DNA from 3 places in the Duganella caerulea genome. Region 2 is predicted to be linked to each of the others. Evidence: riboswitches for the same ligand, from Rfam matches in the RefSeq annotation. Region 2 holds a riboswitch; each other region holds the start of a gene.
The links. Region 2 has a riboswitch for cobalamin ahead of ACUJB0_RS31410 (TonB-dependent receptor domain-containing protein). Riboswitches for the same ligand answer to the same signal wherever they lie in the genome.
Positions count from the first base shown of each region.

Region 1: it holds a riboswitch for cobalamin, as region 2 does, so the genes downstream of both, ACUJB0_RS05650 (TonB-dependent receptor) here and ACUJB0_RS31410 (TonB-dependent receptor domain-containing protein) in region 2, are expected to answer to the same signal.
Region 3: it holds a riboswitch for cobalamin, as region 2 does, so the genes downstream of both, ACUJB0_RS17950 (energy-coupling factor ABC transporter permease) here and ACUJB0_RS31410 (TonB-dependent receptor domain-containing protein) in region 2, are expected to answer to the same signal.

Region 1 is NZ_BPWJ01000002.1:189,274-193,553, reverse strand. It holds gene ACUJB0_RS05650 (TonB-dependent receptor) at 1-1,724, opposite strand, end outside; cobalamin riboswitch at 1,895-2,114, opposite strand; gene cueR (Cu(I)-responsive transcriptional regulator) at 2,116-2,502, opposite strand; gene ACUJB0_RS05640 (heavy metal translocating P-type ATPase) at 2,499-4,280, opposite strand, start outside.
Region 2 is NZ_BPWJ01000023.1:1,572-5,851, forward strand. It holds gene ACUJB0_RS31400 (adenosylcobinamide-GDP ribazoletransferase) at 1-732, shown strand, start outside; gene ACUJB0_RS31405 (histidine phosphatase family protein) at 737-1,303, shown strand; cobalamin riboswitch at 1,322-1,554, shown strand; gene ACUJB0_RS31410 (TonB-dependent receptor domain-containing protein) at 1,689-3,548, shown strand; gene ACUJB0_RS31415 (FecCD family ABC transporter permease) at 3,623-4,280, shown strand, end outside.
Region 3 is NZ_BPWJ01000005.1:486,832-491,111, forward strand. It holds gene ACUJB0_RS17940 (hypothetical protein) at 1-343, opposite strand, end outside; gene ACUJB0_RS17945 (SGNH/GDSL hydrolase family protein) at 364-1,458, opposite strand; cobalamin riboswitch at 1,762-1,969, shown strand; gene ACUJB0_RS17950 (energy-coupling factor ABC transporter permease) at 2,088-2,771, shown strand; gene ACUJB0_RS17955 (energy-coupling factor ABC transporter substrate-binding protein) at 2,768-3,109, shown strand; gene cbiQ (cobalt ECF transporter T component CbiQ) at 3,099-3,833, shown strand; gene ACUJB0_RS17965 (energy-coupling factor ABC transporter ATP-binding protein) at 3,830-4,280, shown strand, end outside.

The DNA.
Region 1 (4,280 bases), on a different contig from region 2:
CCGAACGAGGCCACCTTGCCGACCGCGCCGGGGATGTAATCGCCCGCCGCGTCATGCTCGGTGTAGTGCGCCCGCGAGTAAGCCAGGTCAAGATCGAACAGCAGCCACGGTGCGGCGATGTAGTGGTTGTTCCACTCGATGCCGGAACGGTAGCTGCCACGGCTTGCCGCCGTATCGCCCGCGTCGCCGGAGAACACCAGCTCGGAGGCCGAGCGCAGCTTCCACAAGGCCATCGAACTTTGCAGGCCCGGCACGAACTCGGTGCGCACGCCCAGTTCCGCGCCGCGCGTCTTGACCAGCGGCGTGACCGGATCGATAGGCTCGCGCTCTTTCGGCGTCAGGTGTACTGTGGTGCCGCGCGCGTCGTTGCTGTGGAAGCCCTCGCCGTAGTTGATGAAGAACTCCGTCTTCGCCCAAGGCCCCAGCACCACCGCCAGCTTCGGCGACGTCATGCCGTCGCTGACCTTGCCCGTGTTCTCGGCGATATTGCTGCTCACATCGAAGTGGTAGCGGTCATGGCGCAAACCGGCCGTGGTGCGCAGCCACTCGCGCCACTGCACCGTGTTCTCGAAATAGACCGCCGCATTGGCTTCCTTGACCTTCGACTCCGTGATGACGCCGGTGATCCGGCGCTTGACGGTGCTGTACAGCGCCAGCGGCGACATGTAGTCGTAACGTCCCTGCAGGCCGACCTTGTTGTTCACTTCCAGCCCGCCCCACTTGCCGAACCACGTCTGCGCCACGTCGAAGCCCGTCATGCGGCGCTTCTCGGTCTGGCGCGACTGGTCGCCGTTGACCGGATCGTCGAGGAAGTAGGTGAAGTCGTTGTACAGGTCCAGGCTCGATTGCACGAGGTAGGCGTTGGCCTGCAACAGCGTGTCGCTGCCGCGGCGGCGCAACGTGGCGGACAGGCTATAACGCGAGGTGATGCCGCCGTCGCTGGTGTCGATCGCGCCGTACGAACCGATCTCGCCGCTTTGCACCGCGCGCAGCGGGATCTGGTTGCTGGCGTACCAGCCGCCCTTGTAGGCCATGCCGGTCACGCTGAACTGGTTGTCGCTGCCGCCCTGGCTGTAGCGCAGCACGCCCAAGCTTTTGTGGAAGGCCTCCGGGCTGACCCACGGGCCGTTGTTGTGGCCCAGCTCCGCGCCGTAGACCAGGTTGCCCTCGCCCAGCGGCGTCGATCCGGTCAGGTTGGCGCGGTAGTACTGGTGCTCGCCGACCGTGATGCTGGCGGTGTTCTCTTTCAGCTTGTTCGCCAATCCCATGTGCGCCGCGCCGGCCGAGGCGAAGTCGCCTTCGTCCGCGTAGTACGGGCCTTTTTTGTAGTTGATGCGGTCGACCAGCTCCGGCATCAGGAAATTCAGATCGGTGTAGCCCTGGCCGTGCGCGTGGGCGCGCATGTTGACCGGCATGCCGTCGACGAAGGTGGCGAAGTCGGTGCCGTGATCGAGGTTGAAGCCGCGCAGGAAGTACTGGTTGGCCTTGCCGTCGCCGCTGTGCTGCGTGACGATCACGCCGGGCACGAACTCCAGCAGCTCGCCGGGCCGCAGCGCCGGACGGTTGGCGATCAGCGCCGCCGTCACCGAACCCTGGCTGGCGGCGCTGGTCGTACCGACGCCGTTGTCATAGTGGCCGCGCACCTCCACCGCCTCCATCACAGGTTCGCCGTTGGTCGTTACCGGAACCGTCGCCGCCAGCGCGGCTATCGAAAGCAAAATCATGGATGCTCCTTCAATGAACAGTCGGAGCACAGGGGTGAGCGAACGGCGCGTGCGCAAGGCACGGCCGCCAGACGGCAAAGCCGTGGCGAGCAAAATAGATGCATAGATGTAGATCGAAACAGATGCAATCCCCTCACCTCCCCGTGAGCGGATTGAACAGAAATGCCTGGGCATTTCCACCTGTCTGGCCGGTATCCGGGCTGGCAAGCGACACCGCCTGACCTTCCCATGCGGCTGCACAGTGGTCTGAAGAGGCGGATTTGTCGTCAACGACGACGCTTGTTTACCGTTGCGGGGGCAGCACATGTTGGCTGGCGTGGCCAGCTCCATGTTTCCCGTTTAACTGCGCGTCTGGACAGACGCGCGAGCACCAAAACGGGCCGATTATACGTTAATCGGCCAGCGATTGGAGAATGGGGCAATCGGGACGATGATCGCCGTGGCAGCAGCTGGCCAGCGTCTGCAGGGTGTCGCGCATTTCGGTCAGTTCGGCGATGCGCTGGTTCAGTTCCGCCACGTGGCCCATGGCGATGGTCTTGACGTCGGCGCTGGCGCGCTCCTTGTTCTGCCACAGCGACAGCAGGTCGCGGATCTGGTCGAGCGAGAAGCCCAGCGAGCGTCCGCGCTTGACGAAGCGCAGCGCGTGCAGGTCGTTCTCGCCGTAGATGCGGTAGCCGGCGTCGCTGCGCCGCCCCGGCGGGATCAGGGCGATGCTTTCGTAGTAGCGGATCATCTTGGTCGATACGCCGCTGGCCGCTGCGGCTTGTCCGATGTTCATGCTTGTCCTTTCAGGTGGTCGGGCTTCCAGCGGCGCAGCAGCAGGGCGTTGCTGATCACGCTGACGGAGCTGAGCGCCATCGCGGCGCCGGCAACCATGGGGTTGAGCAGGCCGAAGGCGGCCAGCGGGATGCCCACCAGGTTGTAGATGAAGGCCCAGAACAGGTTCTGTCGTATCTTGCTGTAGCTGCGGCGCGAGATCGAGATGGCGGCGGCCACCAGCGCGGGATCGCCGCGCATCAGCGTGATGCCGGCGGCGTGCATGGCGACGTCGGTGCCGCTGGACATGGCGATGCCGACATCGGCGGCGGCCAGCGCGGGCGCGTCGTTGATGCCGTCGCCGACCATAGCGATGCAGGCGTCGCCGGTCTTCAGGCCGGCCACGGTGCTGGCTTTATCGGCGGGGAGCATGTTGGCTACGATGCGGTCGATGCCCAGTTCCTTGCCGACGGCGTCGGCGCTGCCCTGGTTGTCGCCGGTGAGCAGGATGGTCTGGATGTGCAGGGCGCGCAGGGCTTGCAGCGCGGCGCGGGCTTGCGGTTTGACGCGGTCGCCGAAGGCCAGCAGGCCGAGTAGCTGCGCGGCCTGCGGCGCGTTCGAGGCGGCCAGCCAGGAGATCGTCAGGCCCTGTTGTTCCAGCGCGGTGGCGCGGGCGCTCAACGCATCCAGCGCGACGCCCTCCTCCTGCATCAGCCGCGTGCTGCCCAGGATCAGGCGCGTGCCGTCGACGGTGGCGGCGACGCCGCGGCCGGGCAAGGCGGTGACGTTGGCGGCGGTCGGCATGGCGGCGATGGCGCCTTCGCCTGCGCCGGCATGCGTGGCCTCGGGCGCTGCGGCGGCACCGGGGGCGGCTGGCGTGGCGGCACGTGCGGCGGCGACGGCTGGCGCGATGGCGCGTGCGGCGGCAGCGTCGGTCACGGCGCGGGCCAAGGCGTGCTCGCTGCCGCGCTGGATGGCGGCGGCCAGTTGCAGCAGGCGTTCTTCAGTTATGCCAACCGGCTCCAACGCCGCCAGCGATGGCTTGCCTTCGGTGAGCGTGCCGGTCTTGTCGAACGCCACGGTCGTGATGCGGTGCGCCAGCTCCAGCGCCTCCGCGTCCTTGATCAGTATTCCGTAGCGCGCCGCCACGCCGGTGCCGGCCATGATGGCGGCCGGTGTCGCCAGGCCCAGCGCGCACGGGCAGGCGATCACCATCACCGCCACCGCGTTGATGATGGCCCGCTCAGCGTCGCCGGTCGCCAGCCACCAGGCCACAAAGGTCAGCGCCGCCAGCACCAGCACCACCGGCACGAACACCGCACTGACGCGGTCCACCAGATGCTGCACCGGCGCCTTGGCCGCCTGCGCGTCCTCCACCAGCCGGATGATGCGCGCCAGCGTGCTCTCCGCGCCCACCGCCGTCACCCGCACCAGCAGCAGGCCCTCGCCGTTGATGGCGCCACCGGTCACACGGTCGCCGGCATGGCGCGCCACGGGCAGGCTTTCGCCGGTGATGAGCGCCTCGTCGACATGACTGGCGCCCTCCACCACCTCGCCGTCCGCCGCCACGCGCTCGCCGGGACGCACCACCACCAACTCCCCCGGCCGCACATCTGCGATCGGCACTTCGACATCCTGCTCGCCGCGCCGCACGCGCGCGGACTCGGGCCGCAGCACCTGCAAGGCGCGGATGGCCGACGTGGTCTGGCGCTTGGCCCGCGCCTCCAGCCATTTGCCCAGCAAGATCAGCGTGATCACCACGGCCGACGCTTCGAAATACAGATGCGGCATGGCGGACGC
Region 2 (4,280 bases):
CCGATTCCCGGCTGGGTGGGCTTCGATCCCGCCTGGCTGAATCAGGCGTCGCGCTATTTCCCGCTGGTCGGCGTGGTGGTGGCGGCTATCACCGCCGGCGTGTACGCGCTGGCGGCGTGGATCCTCCCAGCGCCGGTCGCTGTACTGCTGTCAACCGCCGCCGGCATCTACGCCACCGGCGCTTTCCACGAAGACGGCTTCGCCGATATGTGCGACGGCTTCGGCGGCGGCATGACGCCGGAGCGCGTGCTGGAGATCATGAAGGATTCGCGCATTGGCGCATACGGTGCTATCGGCATCATCTGCCTGCTCGCGACCAAGTGCACGACGCTGTCGATGCTGCCCCCACTAACGGCCATCGCCGCGTTGTTTGTCGCCCATCCGCTATCGCGCCTGATGGCGACCTCGCTGATCTGGCGACTCGACTACGCGCGCGCGGAAGGCAAGGCTAAGCCGCTGGCGCAAAAAATGAGCGGCGCCGAATTTTCACTGGCGACCGCCTCCGCCGCCATTCCAGCGTTCGCGATGATCGCCTGCGGATGGATCACATGGAGCGCACTGGCAGCTGGCATCGCCGCCGGCGCCATCGCCACCGCCTGGCTGGCCCGCAAGTTCGTCCGCCGCATCGCGGGCTACACGGGCGACTGCCTCGGCGCCGTACAACAGCTCAGCGAAGTCGCGTTCTACCTGTGCGTGTTGGCCAGCATGCGCCACGGCGCACTGCCTTGGTAACGCCATGCGCCTGATACTGGTCCGCCATCCGCAGCCGCTGGTTGCCACCGGCGTTTGCTACGGCCGCAGCGACCTCGCCGTATCAGAGGATCAGCTGGCACGAACGCTGGCGGCACTGTCGGCCGCGCTGCCCCACGGCCTGCCTGTCTATAGCAGCCCACTGCAACGCTGCACCAGGCTCGCAGCGGAGCTGGCGCCGCTGCTGCAATCCCCCGCCCCACTGCTGGACGCCCGCATCGCCGAAATCGACTTCGGCGAATGGGAAATGCGCGCCTGGGACGACATCCCGCGCGCCGACATCGACGCGTGGGCCGCGGATCTGGTCAACTACCGCCCCGGCGGCGGCGAGAGCGTGCTGCAGATGGCCGGCCGCATCGCCGCTTTCTATGCTGACCTCCAGCGCCAGCAGCGCGACGCCATCATCATCTGCCATGCCGGCGCGATGCGCTTGCTGTCCGCATGCCACACCGGCCTGGCGCCCGCCGGTATGGCGCTGCAGGCGGCCCGGCATCCGCATCAAATCGGCTACGGCGCCACGTTGATCCTGCAAAGCCAAACCTCCAGCCAATGACCTCTGGAGCGCAAACCCGTATAATGGCGGGGTTTTGGTGCCCGCGCGTCTGTCCAGATGCGCAGTTAAACGGGAAACACGAAGCTTCTGGTCCACTCGACCAAGGCCCACGTGTGCTGCCCCCGCAACGGTAAGCAAGTGTCGCAGCGCATGCGCGACAGCCCTCCTCCGACAAACCACTGTGCTCCGCATGGGAAGGTGAGAAGGTCTAACTTGCCAGCCCGGATACCGGCCAAATCAGGTGGAAGTGAGCGAACGGGATGTGCGCGAACGGAAGGAGCCGGCATTGGTATCGGCGCTCCGCTGCATGCATCGTCCGGTTCTCCGCTTCTGTTCAATCTGGCCCACGGGGACGTCGGCCGGTTGCTATTAACAGAAAAACTACATGATGAATCTTCATATCTCCCGTCCGGCGGCCCTGACGTCGCTGGCACTGGCAATGGCCGCCTCCTACGCTCACGCAGAACCAATCGCCGGCACCGTGCTGGTCACCGCCACCCGCAGCCCCCAGCCAGTGGCCGACGTTATCAGCGATAGCGTCACCATCAGCGCCGAGCAGATCGCCGAATCCGGCGCCGGTTCCATTGTCGACCTGCTGCAACGCCAGCGCGGCATCGAGATCGCCCGCACCGGCGGCCCAGGCACCAACTCCACCGTGTTTATCCGCGGCGCCAACAGCAACCAGAACGTGGTCCTGGTCGACGGTGTGCGTATCGGCTCGTCGACCACCGGCGCCGCCAACTGGAGCGCGCTGCCGCTGACCTCCATCGACCATATCGAAATCGTCTACGGCCCACTGAGCTCCCTGTACGGCGCCGACGCCATCGGCGGCGTGATCCAGATCTTCACCAAGAAGGGCAAGGGCGCACCGGAATTCACCGCCTTCGCTGGCTATGGCACCGACAACACCCGCGAGGGCGATGTTTCGGTCTCCGGCGCCACCGGCGGTGAACACAGCATCAGCTACGCAATCAGCGCCGGCAAGGAAAAGTCGGACGGTTTCTCGGCCACCCGCCCAACCATCGGCAAGTCCTACAACGCCGACAAGGATGGCTACGACCGCGAAAGCGCGGCGGCGCAATTCAGCCTGCGCCTGGCCGAAGGCCACGAAGTAGGCGCGATGCTCCTGCATAGCAAACTCGATTCGCAGTATGACAACGGCCCGTCGTCCTACGATGTGCGCTCGCACGCGAAGCTCGAAAATGCCTCCGTCTACAGCAAGAACCAGATCCTGCCGACCTGGCAAAGCCTGGTGCAGTACTCGCAGGCCAAGGACGATGGCGCCAATTACAGCAGCGCCTCCGCGTTCGGCTATTCGCAGGCCAACACCAAGCAAACGGACTTCACCTGGCAGAATGATGTGCAGATCGGCGCCGACGTGCTGCAACTGCTGTACGACCACCGCAAGGAAGAAGTGCAGACCAGCGGCTTCACGCTGGACGCTTCGCGGCGCACCACCAACTCCCTGGCGGCTTCGTACAACGCCCGCCGTGGCGATAACCTGTTCAACGCCAGCGTGCGCCGCGACAAATCGGTCTACGGTGGGAAGAACACTGGCTCCATCGGCTACGGCTACACCTTCACGCAGGCGTTGCGCGCCACCGCCAGCTACGGCACCAGCTTCCGCGCACCGACCTTCAATGAACTGTACTACCCAAGCTATGGGAACCCCAACAACAAACCGGAGCAGGGCAAGAACGCCGAAATCGGCCTGCGCTACGACAACGGCTCCACCGCGCTGAGCGCAAGCTACTACCACAACCGCCTGACCGACCTCCTGGTGAACACGACGCCATGCCCATACGCCGGCGATTATTCCTACGGCTGCGCCTACAACGTTAACCACGCGCTGCTCGAAGGCCTGACCATGGCCGCCAGCCAGCAGCTGGGCCGCTTCAACCTGTCCGCCAACATCGACCTGCAGGATCCAAAGGACGAAACCAGCGGCAAGCGCTTGCAGCGCCGCGCCAAAAAGCACGGCAACCTGATGGCCGACTACAGCGCCGGCGCCCTGAAGGCCGGTGTGGAGATCGAACTGTCCGGCGACCGCTACGAAGACACCGCCAACACCGTCCGCATGGGCGGCTATGGCCTGGTTAATCTGTACGCGACCTACCACTTCAACCGCGACTGGTCTGCGCTGGTCCGCTGGAACAATATCGGCGACAAGCAGTACGATCTGGCGCGCAACTACACCACGCCGATGTCCAAGCTGTTTGCCGGCATCCGCTACGGCTACAAGTAAGCAGTAATGGTGTAATCTGCCGGGCGGGAAGCGCATCCGCCGAGCGCCCGGCAGTCTCTTTTTGAAAGCAGTGCATGCATTCTTTCTCCCGCAATCTGCGACAACGCGCCACCGTCACCCTGACCGTGCTGGTGCTGTTCGCGTTTGCCAGCCTGATTTTTTCGGGCATGACCGGTTCGGTCTCGATTCCCCTTTCCGATATCCCCGCAGCGGTCAATGACCTGCTGCACGGCCAGACCAACACCCTGGCATCCACCCTGCTCAACCTTCGCGTAGGCCGCGCGCTGACCGCCTTCGTCACCGGCGCGGCGCTATCGCTGACAGGCGTGATGATGCAGGCGCTGCTGCGCAATCCGCTGGCCGACCCTTATGTGCTGGGCATTTCCGCCGGTGCATCCGTCGGCGCCCTGGCCGCGATGCTGTTCGGCTGCGCCATCTGGATGGTCGACGCCTCGGCCTTCGGCGGCGCAGTCGCCATCGCGATGATGTTGTACCTGCTGGCCCGGCGCGACCTGCGCGGCGGCACGGCGGGCGAAGGCGGCACCGCGCTACTGCTGTTGACCGGCGTGATACTGTCCTCCGCCTGCATGGCGCTGGTGACGCTGATGCTTTCCATCGCTCCTGAAAGCCGCTTGCGCAGCATGATCTTCTGGATGATCGGCGACCTGGCCGGCGCGCCGTCGCGCGCGATGCCGTGGATCGTATTGGCCTGTGGCCTGGTGTTCGCCGTGC
Region 3 (4,280 bases), on a different contig from region 2:
CGGGCATGGTGGGATTGGCGCCCCGTGGCACATAGCTTTTCAGGTCGCGCGTCGGGTCGGCGTCGCCTTCCGGCGGGCGCTGAGGATTTTCAGACGCGACCGGCGGCGTGGCCGGCGCGGGCGCGGGCGCGGGCGGCGACCCTGCGGCCGGCGCCGCGCTGGCCGCAACCGGAGCCTGCGCGCCACCGGCGGCGATGCCGGGATCCGGCGTGGTGACCAGATACACCAGCACGCCGCAACCGATCACAGCCAGCACGAGCGCCACGGCCAGAAAGCCGGCGCGCGGACGCCAGGCGCCCGGTTTCTCGCTGCCGGCCTCGGGCCGCTCGGGAGGCTTGTCCAAGGGATCAGCTCACCCACGCATCAGGGCGTGGCGACGTTGTAGGTCGACACCGCCCAGCCCATCCGCTCGTGACCGTACTGGTTCCAGATCGGATTCTTGCCGGCCGAGAAGGACGTGTAGCGCGGCGCGCCCGAGCCGGAGCTGCCGCCGAACAGGCCGGCCGTGACGGTGCTGCCGGAATAGGTCGGGTGAGTATCGTCGGACTGGATGTAGTCGTAGCTGCTGCCGGACGATACGAAGTGCGCATTGGCGTCGCGCAGCGTCGAGCGCAGCGTGGTCGTGATGCGCGTGACATAGCTGGACTGGCTCTCGCCGGCGACGTAGCGCAGCGCGTCGGAGTCGATCTTGCCGTCGCCGTTGCTGTCGTAGTCCGCACCCATGTACTGCGCGAAGTTGTCGGCGCAGGCGAAGCCCTTCTGCCGCGCCAGGTCGCACATCGAGAAGTTGATCCTGGCCAGCGACGGCAGGAACTTGTCCTGCATGTTCACGGTCTTGCCGGTGGACGCATCCTTGCACGAGCTCTGCACGTTGTCGGCGTCGTAGCCGGGGTAATGCAGGTTCGACACCAGCTTGAGCTTGACGCCGGAATAGGCGTTGGCGTTGATGTAGTTCATCGCCGCCTCGACGTAGGTCTTGCAGCTGCTTTCGGCCGCGGTCAGCACGCTGTCGTCGCAGGTGCCGGTCTGGCTCTTGAAGGCGGTGCGCGCCTGCAGGCCGTCATTGCCGCACATCTCGAAGGCCACCACGCGGGTGTTACTCGCTTGCATATACGAACGCTCGGCCACGATCTTGTTGTTGTACACATCCGAAGCCACCGCGCCGGACTTGGTGCGGCGCACGCTCTCGATGTCGGCGTTCCACAGCGCGGACAGGTATTCCGCGTCCACCGTCGGCGCCGAGTACTTGGCGGCGCTGGTGACGGAGCCGTTGTAGCCGGCGAAGATCGAATCGCCGTAGGCCACCACGCGGTAGACGGTGGAGGTGCCGGCCCGGTCGATGGTCCAGGAAACGTTCTGGTTCAGGGTGCTGGCCGCCGCGTGGTCCGCGACAGCGAGCAGGAACAGCGAGGACAACAGCGTAGGCAACGACTTCTTGTGAAAGCGGGTGTACGACATGGGGTGTCTCCGATCAGGAATGTGCGAGATGGCGTATTGTTGTTTGTTCTCCTGTTGCGACGGACGGCAACCTCGCGCGCGAGCCATCACGTCGCGGCGGCCTGGTTGCCATCGTCCATTTCAACTGCGTGATATCGCCTGCCGACGCAATGTTAGCAAACAACTCATACTACCCCGGGACCGCCCCGTGCACGCCACAGCCCGCCAACTGTCTCGCAAGACCAAGCGAATGTCTCCACAGGACCGCCCGCCTGTCGCGCCGCGATCACAGCGTCCGGTGTTGGCACATTGCGCAACGTTAGTGTAAGATCAATGCTTGGGTGCGAGCGTCTCCTTGGAGCGCTCGTTAAACGGGAAACCGGTGAAGCCGCTGAAACACGCGGCCATTCCGGTGCAGCCCCCGCTGCTGTAAGCCAGACGACTCCGTCATCACGTCACTGCATTAAACCGCGGGAAGACACGGAGAAGGACGAAGGCGAGCCAGAATACCGGCCCAAAAAAAATCAGCATCATCTCCGCGGGGTGACGGGAATTCGCTATCGATTGTTTGCGCACGTCCCGTGCCGCCCGTCGACCGTCTTTCATCTCCCGCATGGTGTCCGTAAAAACCATTCGACGGGAGGTTTCGAATGCATATCATGGAAGGCTTTTTGCCTCCGGCGCACGCGCTCGGCTGGGCAGCCGTTTCCTTGCCTTTTCTGGCCTGGGGTTTGCGCTCCATCGGCCGCGACCTGCAATCGCATCCCGAGCGGCGCATGCTGCTCGGCGTGGCGGCGGCGTTCGCGTTCCTGTTGTCCGCCTTGAAGCTGCCGTCGGTGACGGGCAGTTGTTCGCATCCGACCGGCGTGGGCCTGGGCGCCGCCCTGTTCGGCCCCGCCGCGATGGTACCGGTGGGCTTCGTGGTGCTGGTGTTCCAGGCGCTGCTGATGGCGCACGGCGGCCTGACGACGCTGGGCGCGAACGTGTTCTCGATGGCGATTGTCGGGCCGTTCGTATCGTACGGCGTGCTGCGCGCGGCGTCGGCACTGGGCTTCTCGCGTTCGCCGGCGGTGTTCCTCGCCGCGTGCCTGGGCGATCTGGCGACCTATGTCACCACCTCGATCCAACTGGCGCTGGCCTTCCCCGCCGCCGTCGGCGGCTTTAGCGTTTCGTTCTTCAAGTTCGCCGGCATCTTCGCGCTGACGCAGGTGCCGATCGCCATCAGCGAGGGCCTGCTTACGCTACTCGTGGTGAACGCGATGGTCCGCTTCAACGCGCACGAGCTGCGCGCCTTGCCCGTGATGACGCTCGGTGCGCGCAAGGATGGCGCATGAGGGCCCGGACCTGGCTGGTCTGCCTGGCGCTGGTGCTGTTGACGGTGCTGCCTTTGTGGCTGGCGACCGCGCCGCCGGCGGCGCCCGGCGGCGAGGCGCCGGCCATCTTCACCGGCGCGGACAATCGCGCGCAGCAGGCCATAGTCGCCATCGCTCCCGGTTACAAGCCGTGGTTCACACCCGTGTTCGAGCCGGCCAGCGATGAAATCGCGTCGCTGCTGTTCGCGCTGCAGGCGGCCATCGGCGCCGGCGTGATCGGCTACTGGCTCGGCATGTCCGTGGCCCGCGAACGCGCGCGCCGCGAGGCCGCTTCCGCGCAGGACCGCCGTGCTGATTGAGTCGACCGCGTACGCCAACCGCTGGCGCGATGTGGCGCCGTCGGCCAAGGCGCTGTTCGCGCTGGCCGGCGTGGTCGCGGCCTGGTTGGCCCGCAGTCCCTACGCGCTGGCCGCGCTGACGTCGGTGCTCGTGCTGGCCGCCCTGGTCGGCGCGCGCGTCCCGCTGCGCGCCTACGCCGCCACCGTGCTGCCGCCGCTCGGCTTCCTGCTGATCTCCTGCGCGGCCATGCTGTTCGGCCCGGACGCGCAGGGCGACTGGCGCTGGTCCGGCGCCATGCTGCCTGTCGTCGTCCACACGGCATTGCGTTCGCTGGCTATGCTGGCCGCGCTGTCAGGGCTGGTGCTCAGCACACCGATGCCCGGCCTGCTCGCGCTCATGCGCCGCCTGCGCATGCCGGAGCTCCTGCTCGACATGATGGTGCTTTGCTATCGCATGCTGTTCGTGCTGCGCCAAGCGTGGGACGAAGGCGTGACCGCGCAAAGCGCGCGGCTCGGCTATCGCGGCTGGCGCCAGGCCTGGCGCTCGACCGGCCTGTTGGCCGGGCAGATGGCGGTGCAAGTGTGGCAACGCGCCGCCGCGCTGCAAATGGCGGCAGACGCGCGCGTCTGCCAGGGTGCGCTGCGCTTCCTGCCGGTGGTCTACCCGCAGGCGCGCCGCCAGTGCACGGTGGCCGCGCTGGCGGGCGCGCTGCTGGTGGCGCTGGCAGTGGGAGACCGCTTGTGAATCCCCCGATACTGGAACTGGAAACCGTCGCCCACGTCTACCCCGACGGCAGCAAGGGCCTGCACGATTGCAGCCTGACGCTGCACCGTGGCCGCCGCTACGCGCTGCTGGGCGCGAACGGCGCAGGCAAGACCACCGTGCTGCAGCACCTGAATGGCCTGCTGCGTTCCACCGCCGGCCAGCTGCGCATCGACGGCCAGCCCTTCGACTACAGCCGCTCCGGACTCACGGCGCTGCGCAGCCGCGTGGGACTCGTGTTCCAAAACCCGGACCGCCAGTTGTTTTCGGCGCTGGTCGAGGAGGACGTCTCATTCGGCCCGCTCAACCTCGGCCTGGGCGCGGACGAGGTGCGCGCCCGCGTGGCTGCCGCGTTGGATGCGGTGGGCTTGCGCGGCCACGCTCGCCGCGCGGTGCATCAACTGAGCTTCGGCCAGAAGAAGCGCGTCT